DNA from 3 places in the Sporolactobacillus terrae genome. Region 3 is predicted to be linked to each of the others. Evidence: predicted binding sites of a transcription regulator. Region 3 holds the regulator's gene; each other region holds the start of a gene.

Region 1 (4,863 bases), 1.1 Mb from region 3:
CTGCAACTGGAAGATCTCTGTGCAAAGATTGGACATTTTGATGTCGCCAAGACGATGAAGCGGATGATTTTTATTGGCATTGTCTTTATAAAAAATATAGGGATAGCCGGACTGCATCTGCATTTGAGCAATCAAATTCAAAAATTCACGAGCATCGGCACTTTTCTTTTTGACTGCTGGATTGGCAACGAGCTCATCATACATTTCGTCCATATTCATGTCGTCCAAGTGCTTGCCGTATGCCTTGTAGACGGTGTAGGGCGCGAACATGAAAAACGTTTTCCCGGCCTCAGCAAGTTCAAAGAACTTTCCAGGAACGATCAAACCAATGGACAAGGTTGACAGGCGAATGTCTTCATCAGCATTTTCTTTCTTCGTATCCAAAAATTCCGGAGCGTCCATGTGAAAAATATTCAGATAAGCCGCGCCTGCACCCGGACGCTGTCCCAGTTGATCTGCATAGGAGAACCCAAGCTGAAGTTTGCGTGCAACTGGTATAACGCCCTTAGCCACACCTTCTACACCTTTAATCGCTTCTCCGCGCGCACGAATCTTCGAAAGGTTCAAAGCAACGCCACCGCCGATTTTCGACAGTTGCTGCGAGGTGCTCTCAATGTAGTTGATCGAATTGAGCGAGTCGTCGGATTCAAGCAAAAAACAGGAAACCATTTCACCACGCCGTGCTTTTCCCGCATTTAAGAACGTTGGCGTGGCCGGCTGATAGCGCTGCTCCATCATCGCATGCATAAATCGCTCAGCGCGTGCATAATTTCCTCCAGAAAGGAATAAAGCAACAATCGAAACCCGTTCAGCGTAGTTTTCGAGATAGTGAGATTTGTCATTGGTTTTCATCGCATAGTCACGATAAAATTTACTTGCAGCCATGTAGGATTTGAATTGGAAATGATAGTCTGAAGCGATTTGATGCAGTCGTTCAATCTCTTCTTCACTATATTGTGCAAAAACATCGTAGTAATAATGTTCGTCAACCAAATAGTGCAGCCGATCAAGTATTCCCGGGAAATGAATCGTTTTTTCATGAACTTCTTCCATATAGACCCGGATCGCCGCTTGGTCTTTTTCCAAGCGGTAAAAACCGTCTTCTCCACGAGTCAGCACTTCATTATTTAATTCAGTATAGGACTTTGATTTGATCGCTTCGTTCGGCAAGTGCCTTCACCCTTTCTTGAAATTCCGCGACATCTTCTGCTGTGCCGCCCAGTTCAAACTTATATAGAATAGGAACATGGTAGCTTTTCGATACAACATCTGCCGCATGAGCAAAATTATGCCCCCAGTTCCTGTTTCCGCTAGCAGCGACCGCAACGAGATAATTTCCGTTTTTCATTAAAAACGCCTTAACGGTTTCCGGAGCGTCACCGAAACCGATGGTATTCGTGACGAGCACAAACGGTTCCTGAACACGGTCCACACTGCTGATTGGCTGGTGAGATAGGCCGGTCTTGCCAAGAAATCGTTTGACATTCCCCGTCATGGTTTCGTATAAAATCAGCAATTCGGGCGCATCTCCTTTACTATGTAATGAAAATGAAGAACCGCATCATTTCACTACATATTGTATTATATTAAATACAATACCACAATATATTGTGGTATTTCAACGATTTTATACCAGAATATATTGTGGCTGATTGATCAGGTCTGATCCTGTTTTTTAAAAACTATCTTTTATCATAAGCCATGTTCCGATGCGTTTCAATATGTCTCTTCCTGCATCAAACCGTGAGCCTGCTCACTTCATTCGAAAATGCGCGGTTTTAAGGGGAAAAGGCTCCCCAAATTTGTCGAGAAATTTTTTCGGTTGTCCCCCATCAATGATCCGGATTCTGTGAATCTTCGTTCCCCTTGATTGGAATAAAGGTCCGCCGTTCACGTAATGAATCCTCACGGCGAATCGTTCGCTGCGCCGCCATCTTTGCCAAGTACTCCTGAACATTAAAGGGGATTTTTCCGCGTCGATCCGTTTTTTCATAGTGATTATCGCTTCCTAGAACGCGCGTTTTGATATTGTCGCGCATCATCAAATCAAACAAATCGATGATGGTCTTTTTGATCTTTGCATTCTCAATCGGAAACATTAATTCAACGCGTCGATTTAAATTTCGAGGCATCAAGTCAGCACTGGCCAGATACACAAGTGTATCGCCGCCGTTACCGAACATATAGATCCTGCTATGCTCCAGGTAACGGCCGACAATCGAATGTACGTCAATATTCTCACTGACGCCGGGAATCCCTGTGCGCAGGCAGCAGATGCCGCGGATGATCAGTTGAATCTTCACACCGGCTGCTGAAGCGCGGTACATGGCCTTAATCATCCCTTCATCAGACAAAGCATTCATTTTAGCGCGAATAAATGCTGGTTTACCGTCCTGTGCATTTTTAATTTCATTATCAATCAAATCCATCAAGGTATCGCGCAACCAAAGTGGTGCCATGACTAATTTATGGAAATAAGGCGGTTCTGAATAGCCGGAGAGCATGTTGAATACGTTGGATGCATCAATCCCCATCTGCTCATTGCAAGTCAGAAGACCCATATCTGTATAAAAGTGAGCGGTAATATCATTATAGTTTCCCGTTCCAAAATGCATGTAACGCTTAATCCCGTTTTCTTCGCGTCTGACGACAAGCGCCATTTTGCAGTGAGTTTTCAGACCAACAAGTCCGTAAATAACATGACATCCCGTTTTCTCCAATTTCTGTGCCCAGTTAATGTTATTTTCTTCATCAAAACGTGCTTTCAGCTCAACCAGTACCGTTACCTGTTTGCCATTTTCAGCGGCTTTTTCCAAATAACGGATGATCGGAGAATGCCCTGATACGCGGTAGAGCGTCATTTTAATTGCCAGCACCTGCGGATCCCTTGAAGCTTGGCGAATCAATTCGATCACCGGATCAAAGGATTCATACGGATGGTGAAGAAAAATGTCTCCCGCGCGCATCGCATCAAAGATCGAATGCTCAAGCAATTCGTACTGAATAAATGGGCGATTCGCTGAATAGACCATATCGCCGGGTGCTTCAATTTTTCCCACTAATTTGGAAAGAAAAGTTAAATCAATCGGTCCGTTTACGCGATAGACATTTTCTTGACTCACGGAAAGACGGTCGAATAATTTAGCGATTAAGCGGTCACTGATTCCTGCCTCGACATCAAGATGAATCACATTGCCGCGCTCACGCAAACGGAGCTGCTTCTCAATTTCCTTAAGCAGATCTTCCGTATCCTCCTCATCAACCTCCAGATCCATATCACGAATAACTCTGTAACACGCCGATTCAATGACATCAAAGCCGACAAACAGCTGATGCAAATGTCGGCGAATAATGTTTTCTAGCAGAATGAAACTGGTATGTCCCTCTTGATCCGGCAGTTTGACAACGCGCGGTAGAACATTTGGAACCTGTACCGTGACAAACTCACGATGCTGGATTTGACTGTTCTTTTTATGAATGAATGCAGCGATATTAATGCTTTTATTCAAGATCAGCGGAAACGGGCGTGACGAATCGACGGCCATCGGTGTCAGAACCGGATAAACTTCACGGTTGAAGTAATGGTCGATAAAATCGAGTTGTTTTTGCGCCAATTCATCGACGTCCAGAATATGAATATTTTTCTCATCAAGGAGCTTCTTCAGCATCCGATTATACGTGGTATACTGTTGGGCAATCATATGGTGGGCAGCTGTACTGATTGCAGCAAGCTGCTGTTCCGGCTTCATTCCGGAAGGATCCGATTTATCATAGCCAACGTTAACCATGTCAATTAATGATGCCACCCGTACCATAAAGAATTCGTCTAGATTGCTTGCGGTGATCGACAAAAACTTTACCCGTTCAAGCAGCGGATTATCTTTGTCTCTTGCTTCCTCAAGAACCCGCTCATTAAAAAGCAACCAGCTCAGTTCGCGATTGCTGAAGTACTCCTGTCGATCGAACTGTTCCATGACAACCACCTACCCTCTTAAAATCGGTTTCAACCCAAAAACTTCTTCAAAATAGGCTGACTTATCATTAAACGTCTGCTTTTCAAGCGAGAGATCATCATCAGAGCGCGCCGTGATCGTCACTTGATCCTTTTTCAGTGATACGGCAATCCGTTCTACCTTCTGCTGCCTGCTGTCATCAAGTGCATCCGCAATACGAAGCAGCGCAGCAAGTTTTGCAGCAGCCAGCCTGCTTGACTCCGGCAGCTTACGAAAAGCTGTGTTATTAATCGAAGGCGTTTCAGCACTATGATAACGGGCAATCGTGGCAACAAGATCGCGTTCCAGTTCTGAAATGCCGATAATCTCAGATGATTGGATGATGTAATAGGAATGCACATAATGCGCATTCATATCAATATAACTTCCGGTGTCCTGTAGAATTGCCGCAAGCTGAAGCAACAGCCTATCCCGCTTGTCCAGTCCATGAAGCCGGCGCAAACGATCAAACAGGTGCAGCGCAAAACGTTCAACGACCATAATGTGCTTTGGATCGCAATTGTAGCGATCCGCAATATTGCGTGCGGATACAATGATATCCTCTGTAAACGAATGATCCAGCACCTTTTTGCGCATCTCAAGCAGTTCATGCACAATCAGTCCATCAGCTAGATCAGCTTCGGACAAAATAATACTTTTTGCACCGGTAAGCTCAAGCGTCTTTTTCAAGATCATCACCGAAGGCAGCAATTGTGTTGCCGATTCAAAGGGAACTTTATATTCCTTCGCAAGAATTTGGGGGGGAATCTTCAGAATATGGCGATAGAGTTCAACAAAACGTTCCCTCGTTAACGTATCGATACGGCCGCCCAGAAACATATGTTTAAACGCGCGCAGTTCTGTACCAACA
Region 2 (4,863 bases), 600 kb from region 3:
CAGTAAGTAAAGGGGGGCTCCGCTGCCAGCATCGCCGCATGCATCTTTAGTGCATTTGCTTCAGCAATTTTGCCAATCATGTCCAAATCGTGTTCTCGAATCGCCGGTTCTATTCTGGCAAGATCCCTTTCCGCCTCTTTGATCCAAACTGGATAAAAGGATGATGTCTTGACGGTTCGCCTCATTCCTTCGCGACTGGAAATCTTTTTGGGCTGCTTGTTCACCGCAACAGCCAAGAGGCAAATCGGCCAGTTTGCCGGATCAACCGGCACCGCATAAGAACTCGCATCGTCTGTTCCTTTCATCCATTTAACAAAACCGCCGTAAATCGAACGTGAAGCCGAGCCCGAACCGCGACGCGCAAGCCGCGAAAGCGCAGTTCCCGAGCAGTCCAGGCCATAGGCACGAGCTGCTGCGGCTGAAAGAGCAGCAAAACCAGAGGCCGAAGACGCAAAGCCGGAGGCCACCGGAACGTGATTTCTGGTTACAATTCGAGCAAACATGTGATTTCTTGATTTTTCACGAACAAGGTCCATAAAACGACTGATTTTTGCAGCGGGAGCGCCGCTTAAAGGCGCGCCAGCCATAATCACTTCATCTTCGTGCAGCCCTTGCAGTGGTTCAACACTAGTTTCCGTATAGAACGCATCGAGCGTAAGCGACAAACTACTGTTCATCGGCAGAATGAGCTGCTCGTCCTTCTTCCCCCAATACTTAATCAAAGCAATATTTGTATACGCGCGTGCAGCAGCATACAATGCACTCACTCTCCTTCTCTCTTATATCAGGTCAGTCCAAGAACCCGGCATTGACCGGAAGATCTCTGCCCTGAAGCGGCTGAATCCAAGTCTTAGCTGCGCCGGCACCCATTAACTTATTTGCTAGATCATGCGCCTTACGCACATCCTTTACCAGTGCAATCATGCAGCCGCCGCATCCCCCGCCGGTCATCTTCGCGCCAATCGCCCCATCTTTCATCGCCGTTGCAACTAAATGATCCAAAGAAGGATGGCTGACGCCCAGCTCTTGCAGAAGAAGATGCGCGTCCAGCAATATGGAGCCCAAGGCTTCTTCTTTTGCGGTCTCCAACGCATCTCTTGCGCTTGAAGTAAGGACACCTAATTGGTTTACTTTCCGCCGGAGCAGCGCGCTTTGCAGCAGACGTTGTTTCAAGGCGGTGACCGCACGCTTCGTCTGCCCTTTTATACCGCTATCGGCAATGACCAAACAACCGCGCAGCTTATGGTGAATCCATTCCATGCCTTTTCCTTTCATAAAGAAAATCGGATGCGTACTACTGGCCGCAGCTGCATCGAGACCGCTCGGATTTCCATGAAAATATTTTTCAGAAACGCCGACGAGATTGAGCAGTACATTTCGCTCAAGCGGTGTTTCAAAATAGTTGAATAAACTACGAACTACCGATATCGCAACGGCGGCGCTTGAGCCCATGCCGCGCGCTGCAGGAATCGCACTGTTAATAGTGATCGTTACATCTTTTTCAGGCCGCTTTAAAACGTGCAGTGCTGCCGGAATAACCGTTCTGAGTCCGGCAATCTGATCCGTTCCATCATTCAAAATGCCATTATAGAAGCTGCATTGCAGCCTCAGCGGTCCAAGACAGCGCGTTGTTTGCGTCACTGCATGCACTGCCGGAACGGGCAGAGCAATCGCCGGTTTTCCGTAAACAACCGAGTGTTCGCCAATCAGAATAATTTTACTGCTGCTCACGCCAATTCCAGTTTCGTGGTCTCTCATCATTGTTTCCTCATCTTCCACTAGAGTCTGCAGTATTTATCAAGAAGCACTGCCAAGGGAGGGGTCCCGAATCGTATAAATCCCCCTACCGATGCAGAGATCAAAAAAAACAGTTCAATAATCAGAATGATGCCGTTCGAATTCAAGACCCGTACTTATTTAAGCATTGGTTGAAACGCAGACGACTATTCTCCACTTACACATTTTATTGATAACGATTCTCAATTTCAAGGATAAGCTCAGTTTTTTTTTAGTCATCGATCCCCGATCAGCAAAACCGTTATGCCCCTGGTCCTCACTCATCAGAAAAAAGTCTTGTCTCCTGCGCAGTTATTGTGCTGATAAGAGGTCTATACTGTATGTTTTCATGAAGTGACAATTATGTGACACTCTATTTAACTGGATTGATGCATCCAAAGGCTGTCACAGCAAAAATCCGATAACCATGCATGATTGTACCGAAAAAGCCAGGAATACTATATATTGATTATATTATTGACTTTAATACGATATCTAGTTACGATGAGCAGGAAACGTCGTCGAGAGGAGTAAAATAATGCAGATTAAATTATCAGATGCTTACATACAAAAGATAAAGTCGGAAGTTCAGCCGCACTGGGGTGAACTCGGATGGGTCACCTATAAAAGAACCTATGCCCGCTGGATTGAGCCGCTTGGCCGCTACGAAGAATGGGACGAGACGGTAAGGCGAGTGGTTGAAGGCAATATTAATCTGGATCCGAGACTCCATGCGGATCAGGTATCCGAAGCAACCGTCCGTGAGCTTGGAAAAGAAGCCGAGCGCTTATTTAAACTCATTTACAGCCTGTGCTCCACCCCATCAGGGCGCAACCTTTGGATCTCCGGTACAGACTATCAGCAGCGTGTCGGCGATGCATTGAATAATTGCTGGTTTATTGCGATTCGTCCCCAAGCCTATGGGGACAGCCACATCGTTCCTTTCTATCTGAAGAAAGAGCAGCCGGCCGTATCCATGCCCTTCTCTTTCCTGTTTGACGAATTGATGAAGGGCGGCGGTGTCGGTTTCTCCGTTTCTAGAGCAAATATTCGTCAAATCCCTCCGGTGACGCGTCACGTGAAGCTGGATATTCTAATTAGTAAAGAAAATGGAGATTACGCAGCAGCGCTTGAGGCAGGCGCTCAAGATGCCGATACCTGGTATCAGGATCATGACCGCGCAGCTTATCTCTGTTACCAAACGCCGGATACACGCGAAGGATGGGTAGAATCGAACGCCCTGCTCATTGATGCCCACTTCTCGTCTATGATTGACCATGCATCGCATGTGGTCATCGATGTCAGCTCGATTCGTGAAAAAGGGAAAAAAATTAAAGGATTCGGCGGTGTGGCCGCAGGTCCTGTTCCGTTCATCGAAATGCTGGGCGCAGTAAACCGTGTGCTGAATCAGGCAAACGGGAAATCGCTCACATCCGTGGACTGTACGGACATCTGCAATTTAATCGGCAAAAATGTCGTTGCCGGCAATGTGCGCCGCAGTGCGGAAATTGCCCTTGGTGATCCGGACGACCAAGCCTTCGTCACGATGAAACAGGATCAGGAACAATTAATGGATCATCGCTGGGCCTCAAACAACAGTGTGCTGGTCACCCCTGATTTTAATCACTACGATGCGGTTGCCGAGGCGATTGCCAAAAATGGAGAACCGGGTATCGTCAATCTGGACAACATCCGCAACTACGGGCGGTTTGCAGACGGTCGTCAGCCGGGCATCGACGCTGATGCAGAAGGAACCAACCCCTGCGGCGAAATCTCATTAGGAAACGGCGAACCCTGCAACTTATTTGAAGTCTTCCCAGGGATTGCAGAAGAGATGGGCTGGTCGATGGAAGAAGTCTTCAGTCTTGCCGTCCGCTATGCCAAACGCGTCACGTTCTCGCACTATGATTGGCAATGCTCAAGAACAATTATCGAGAAAAATCGGCGCATCGGCATCTCAATGAGCGGCATCCAAGACTGGGTGCTCGAACGATTTGGCGAACGTCTCATCAGCGGATTCGTTGATGCGCAAGACCCGGAAAGCGGAACTTTATATCAAAAACCGGTATTTAATGAGCAAGCGGCACAATGTGTTGATGCCTTTTATCAAATGGTCGTCAAAGCCGATCAACGGTATTCCCAGACACTCGGCTGCAGTCCATCAATCAAACACACAACCGTCAAACCTTCCGGAACGGTCTCAAAGCTTGTCGGGATATCCGAAGGAATGCACTTTAGTTTTGATAAATACTTGATTCAGCGCATCCGTTTTCAGGACAGTGATCCCTTACTGCCCGTGCTGCAAAAAGCCGGCTATACGATCGAAAAAGATGTATACTCTGAAAATACAATGGTCGTCGAATTTCCGGTCAAAGCCGGCAGTGCTGATCATAAAGGCTTTGTATCCGCGAATGATGTATCGATCGGCGAACAGTTTGCGACGCAGCTGTTTCTGCAAACCTACTGGGCAGACAATTCGGTCAGCTGCACCATTACGTTCCATAAAGAGGAAGCCTCTAAGATTGCCGGACTGCTTCAGCAATACCGAAGCCGGTGCAAGTCAACCTCGCTGCTTCCCTACAGCGGACACGGCTTTGCTCAAGCACCGAAAGAGCCGATCAGTAAAGCAGCGTATCTTGAGCGCAAAGCCAAAATTGGCGCGGATGTTGCTGAACTCTATCGAACGCTCCGTCTCAAGGAACAGAAAGACCTTGAAATCGTCGATCAAAGCGACTGCGTCGGTGGCGCTTGTCCGGTAAAATAAGTGACCTGGAGGGTACCATGATGCTGGCCATTCATAAAATGACACTGCTCGCTTTGCTGACTGCAGCCGCGGTCGCCGGTCGACTTGCGATTCACGGAATGAATATCCAACCGGCGACGCTCATCATCATTCTGACCGGATGGTTTTTTGGCTGGAAGATGGGGGCTGCTGAAGGGCTATTAACGGCGCTGGTTTCCGATCTGTTTCTCGGCCTCGGCTATTGGACGCTTTTTCACATTGTCGCGTGGGGACTGATCGGACTCCTTTCCGCACTGCTTCCACAGAAGCGGTGGCTCTATTTCTTATGGCTGGTCGTGAGCGGA
Region 3 (4,863 bases):
GTTGAGGGATTGCTTAAAGTTATCCATCCGGAAACCGGACGCGTGCATACCGTCTACAATCAGGCATTGACGCAAACCGGCCGACTGAGTTCAACAGATCCGAACTTGCAGAATATCCCGATTCGACTTGAAGAAGGTCGCAAGATTCGCAAAGCGTTTCTTCCAAGTGAAGAAGGCTGGCAGATTTTTTCCGCCGATTACTCGCAAATCGAACTTCGTGTGCTCGCACATATTGCCGACGATGAAAACCTGAAACAGGCGTTTCTTGAAAATATGGATATTCACACAAAAACAGCAATGGATGTTTTTGGTGTAACCGAAAATGAAGTGACACCGTTGATGAGGCGCCATGCGAAAGCCGTTAATTTCGGCATCATCTATGGGATCAGCGACTATGGACTATCGCAGAATCTTGGGATTACGCGTAAAGAAGCGGCACAATTTATCGAGCAATACTTAAAGAGCTATCCGGGGGTTCATCACTATATGAGAACCATCGTTCAAAAGGCGAAAACAGATGGGTATGTGACCACCCTGTTGAACCGTCGCCGCTACTTGCCGGATATTAACGGTCGCAATTTCAATCGACGCAGTTTCGCCGAACGAACGGCGATGAATACGCCGATTCAGGGCAGCGCCGCCGATGTGATCAAGCAAGCGATGATTCATATGGATCATCGGATTCAAGAAGAAAAATTGCAAACCCGGATGCTGCTACAGGTGCACGATGAATTGATTTTCGAGGTCCCGGAACACGAACTCGGTATCATGAATCGCATTGTTCCTGAAGTGATGGAGCATGCCATTGAACTTCGCGTGCCACTGAAAGTCGAGTGCTCATACGGACCGACGTGGTACGATGCAAAATAAAGAAAGCGTTTGGCGCCGACTCAACGGCGCTGCTTGGCTAGTTGGGAGTGAGAGATTTGCCGGAATTACCAGAAGTTGAAACCGTCAAACGGACATTATCACAGCTTGTCTTGGGGAAAACGGTGAAAGAAGTTGAGGTACGCTGGCCGAAGATCATCCGGCGCCCGGATAATCTTAATCAGTTTAAGCACGCACTTATCGGGCAGACGATTCACGATATAAAGCGGCGGGGGAAGTTCCTGCTCTTCTGTTTGGATGAGTCAGTGCTTGTCTCGCATTTGCGTATGGAGGGGCGCTATCGCTTGGATCCGGAGTACGCGCCGATTGATAAGTATACGCATGTGATCTTTCATTTTACCGATGATACGGCGCTTCGTTATCGTGATGTGCGTAAGTTCGGAACCATGCATCTCTTTAATAAGGGTGAGGAATGGCAGCATCCGCCGCTTGCAAAATTAGGGCCAGAGCCGCTCTCAAAGGACTTAACGGTTGATTACCTAACCGCAGCATTTTCGCGAACCGGCCGCTCAACTAAACAAGTATTACTTGACCAGACGGTTGTGGTTGGCTTAGGCAATATCTATGTCGATGAATCGCTGTTTAAAGCCGGGATTCATCCGCTTACCCCTGCATCAAGCCTGAGCACGGAGCAGCTGGAGCAGCTGCATCATGCGGTTGTGGACACGTTGACAAAAGCGGTCACCCTTGGTGGAAGTACGATTCGAACGTTTGTAAACAGTCAAGGGCATATGGGGTTCTTCCAACAGGAGCTTGCGGTCTATGGGCGGAAAGGGGAGCCGTGCGTACGCTGCGGGACTGCGATTGAAAAAATCAAGGTCGGCGGTCGTGGCACACACTATTGCCCGATATGCCAGCCTAGGCGTTCAAAGCAATGATCAAAATAGGCTTAACCGGAGGCATTGCCAGCGGGAAGAGTATGGTTTCACGCTGGCTCATCGCGCATGGCTATCCGGTGATCGACGCTGATCGCGTCTCTCGAGAAGTTGTTACACCTGGAGAAAAAGGGCTGGACTTAATTGTACGCCATTTTGGTAAAGGGATGCTTTTGCCCAGTGGTGCATTGGACAGAAAGAGACTGGGCGCGCTCATTTTTCAGGATGACAAGAAACGCAAGCTGTTAAATGAACTCTTGCATCCTTTGATTCGAACACGCATGCTTCAGCAGTTAGACGAACTGGAGAAGCGCAGGGAGCCGATCGTCTTTTTGGATATCCCATTGCTCTATGAGAGCGGTCTTGAGACCTGGACGGATAAAACGTTGGTTGTTTATGTAACCCCGGAGGAGCAATTAAAACGTTTGATGAAGCGGAACGGCCTTGCTGAGGAACAAGCGCGTGATCGGATTAATGCGCAGATGTCTCTTGAAGCGAAAGCAAAGCGAGCAGATGCCATCATTGATAACAACGGCTCTGTAAAGAAAACCGAAGAACAGATCCGTGCACTGTTTTGCAATGGGCTGTTTGATTGTTAAGTCTAGGTACATCTCACGCGGCTTTTCATCCGTTGTCCAGTAGGATACAATAAGCTTATCGATAACAGCGAATGGAGTGAGAATAATGCGCTGTCCGAATTGCAAACAAATGGCAACGAAAGTGCTGGATTCACGCCCGGTCGATAATGGACGTGCCATCCGCAGACGTAGAGAATGTGAATTGTGCCATCATCGCTTTACAACGTTTGAGAAGGTAGAAGAAACGCCTTTGGTTGTTGTGAAAAAAGGGGATAACCGCGAAGCTTTCAGCCACGAGAAGATGCTGCGCGGGCTGATTAAAGCGTGCGAAAAACGTCCGGTTCCACTCGAACGTCTCGAGCAGCTTGCCAACGATGTTGAAAAAGCGCTGCGCGATGAAGGGCGTTCTGAAGTGAACAGCCATGAAATCGGCGAACGTGTGATGAATGAATTGGTGAAGGTGGACGAGGTCGCGTATGTCCGCTTTGCTTCTGTATATAGACAGTTTACAGATATCAATGTTTTTGCGAAAAAAATACAAGAATTAAAAGATCAGCTGGAAAAAGAGAAAAACAACAAGAAATAAATTTTGTCCGGACAATGAAAAAGTATGGATTGATGCAAAATTGATGCAGAGCAGGGGGATAAAGACATGCTGCAGTCTTGGAAGGAAGTGCTGCCGGGCGATCATTATCGCGTTGAGACAAACGGACTGCTTCATTCTTTTGACCAAAGAGTCGTAACACTGCTGTATCAGCCGCTCATTGGTATCGAAGCAGCAAGTCTGTATTTTACGCTTTGGCAGGAAGTTGATGTTTCAGAAGAACATTTAACCCATCATCATTTAATGGGTTCGATGAACTTGTCTTTGGATCGTATTTTAAAAGCGAGAAAGAAACTTGAGGCCGTGGGCTTGCTGGAAACTTTGAAAAAAAAGGAGGCAGCCCCCGGTCAGTTTGTCTATCGTCTAGAACCGCCGCTCACGCCGAATCGATTTTTCAAAGACGGTTTTTTAAATTTGTTTTTATATCGTCAGATCGGTGCACGTGAATACAAACGTCTTACAGAATTATTCGCCGTTCACAGGGTAAATACCGTCGACTATGAAGATGTATCTGCATCATTTGATGAAGTCTTCAAATCGGTCCCTGCTTCAGAGACGAATGATGAGCGCAATCATGTGAAGACGGACGGTTCATGGGCGAACCGCGCGACTTCGCCGAAGGTCGGGCTAAAGACACACTTTGACTTTAAGCAAATGATGACGTATTTGTCTGATGCTATTGTTGATGAGGATGCGTTGACCGAAGACGTGCGCCAGGCGATTGATAAACTTGCTTTCGTGTACCGTACTGAACCGTATGATATGAGCAAGGCGGTGCAAGCAGCGGCGCTTCATACCGGAGAGGTCGATATCGAGGCACTGCGTAAAGAGGTTCGTGATTTCTATCTGCTTGAACATGGTGCAGATGAAATGCCGGCACTTTACGAACGGATACAGCCGGAGTCGCAACGGGAATTTACAGAGAAAGAGCCACAAACCGAAGAAGAACAGTTGATTGCGTGGTATGAACGCAATTCCCCGTATCAACTGCTTGAAGCGCTTGGACAAGGCAGTAAGCCGGCAGGACCGGATTTGAGACTCATTGAAAATTTAATGTTCGACACGAAGATGAACCCAGGTGTAATTAATGTATTGATTGACTATATTTCGCAAGTCAATGATCATAAATTAAACAAAGCATTCGTCGAAAAAGTCGCCGCACAATGGGCACGGGCGGATGTGACAACCGTACGTCAGGCGATGAACTATGCACGTGAGGAACAGAAGAAACGGAAGCAGATGAAAAAGCCTCCTGCAAACCGAACGGCGGCTTCAGCCCGCACCTCAGTTCGAAAAGAGCATCAGGAGGTCATTCCGGAATGGATGAAGCGGCCGAAGAAACCAGAGAAACAAACCAAAGCGAATGAAGAAGCGGTAAAACAGAGAGCCAAGTGGCTTGAAGACTATTTGAATCAAATTTAACAACATCAAAAGGGGGTGCCTTACATGGATTCATTAGGTTCATTATTTAAAACGTTGTCAGCGGGCCGGAATGTGCAGAAGCAGTGGAGTCAACTAGAAAACGAGCTGCGTACTCACCCAGATGTTCGTGAATTTGCAGAAAAAAATCCGGATATTGATGAAGCGGCTTGGTCAAGAAACGCGTCACGGCTGTTTCAGTTCGTCACGGAACGAAAGGCTTGTGCGCATTGTCCGGGACTCGACCACTGTCCGAACATGATGAAGGGTTACCGCCCTCAATTAGTGAATGACAAAGGGACACCGTCCTTGACCTTTGTTCGATGCCCGCTTCTTGAAGAACAGGAAGTAAAGCAGCGACAAAGTAATCTCATCCACAGCTATTATGTGCCGAAAGACGTATTGAACGCAACGTTTGACTCCATTGATAAGGAAGAAGGCGGCCGGCAGGAAGCGATTTTGGCGGCGGGAGAATTTGTAAAGCGTTACCTAAATAATC

The links. Region 3 encodes NrdR, which represses ribonucleotide reductase genes. Its sites were predicted from a motif close to AACACNATATATNGTGTT; they were not measured.
Region 1: the regulator NrdR is predicted to act here: its motif matches at 1,598-1,615, upstream of nrdI (class Ib ribonucleoside-diphosphate reductase assembly flavoprotein NrdI).
Region 2: the regulator NrdR is predicted to act here: its motif matches at 2,231-2,248, upstream of nrdJ (ribonucleoside-triphosphate reductase, adenosylcobalamin-dependent).

What each region holds. Positions count from the first base shown of each region.
Region 1 covers NZ_CP082837.1:580,546-585,408, reverse strand. Annotated here, with positions in the region: gene nrdE (class 1b ribonucleoside-diphosphate reductase subunit alpha) at 1-1,170, opposite strand, end outside; gene nrdI (class Ib ribonucleoside-diphosphate reductase assembly flavoprotein NrdI) at 1,133-1,516, opposite strand; gene K7399_RS02610 (RNA degradosome polyphosphate kinase) at 1,833-3,974, opposite strand; gene K7399_RS02605 (Ppx/GppA phosphatase family protein) at 3,984-4,863, opposite strand, start outside.
Region 2 covers NZ_CP082837.1:2,288,546-2,293,408, forward strand. Annotated here, with positions in the region: gene mvaD (diphosphomevalonate decarboxylase) at 1-758, opposite strand, end outside; gene mvk (mevalonate kinase) at 790-1,761, opposite strand; gene nrdJ (ribonucleoside-triphosphate reductase, adenosylcobalamin-dependent) at 2,315-4,540, shown strand; gene K7399_RS10935 (ECF transporter S component) at 4,558-4,863, shown strand, end outside.
Region 3 covers NZ_CP082837.1:1,691,777-1,696,639, reverse strand. Annotated here, with positions in the region: gene polA (DNA polymerase I) at 1-870, shown strand, start outside; gene mutM (DNA-formamidopyrimidine glycosylase) at 927-1,766, shown strand; gene coaE (dephospho-CoA kinase) at 1,763-2,362, shown strand; gene nrdR (transcriptional regulator NrdR) at 2,448-2,927, shown strand; gene K7399_RS08070 (replication initiation and membrane attachment family protein) at 2,994-4,367, shown strand; gene dnaI (primosomal protein DnaI) at 4,392-4,863, shown strand, end outside.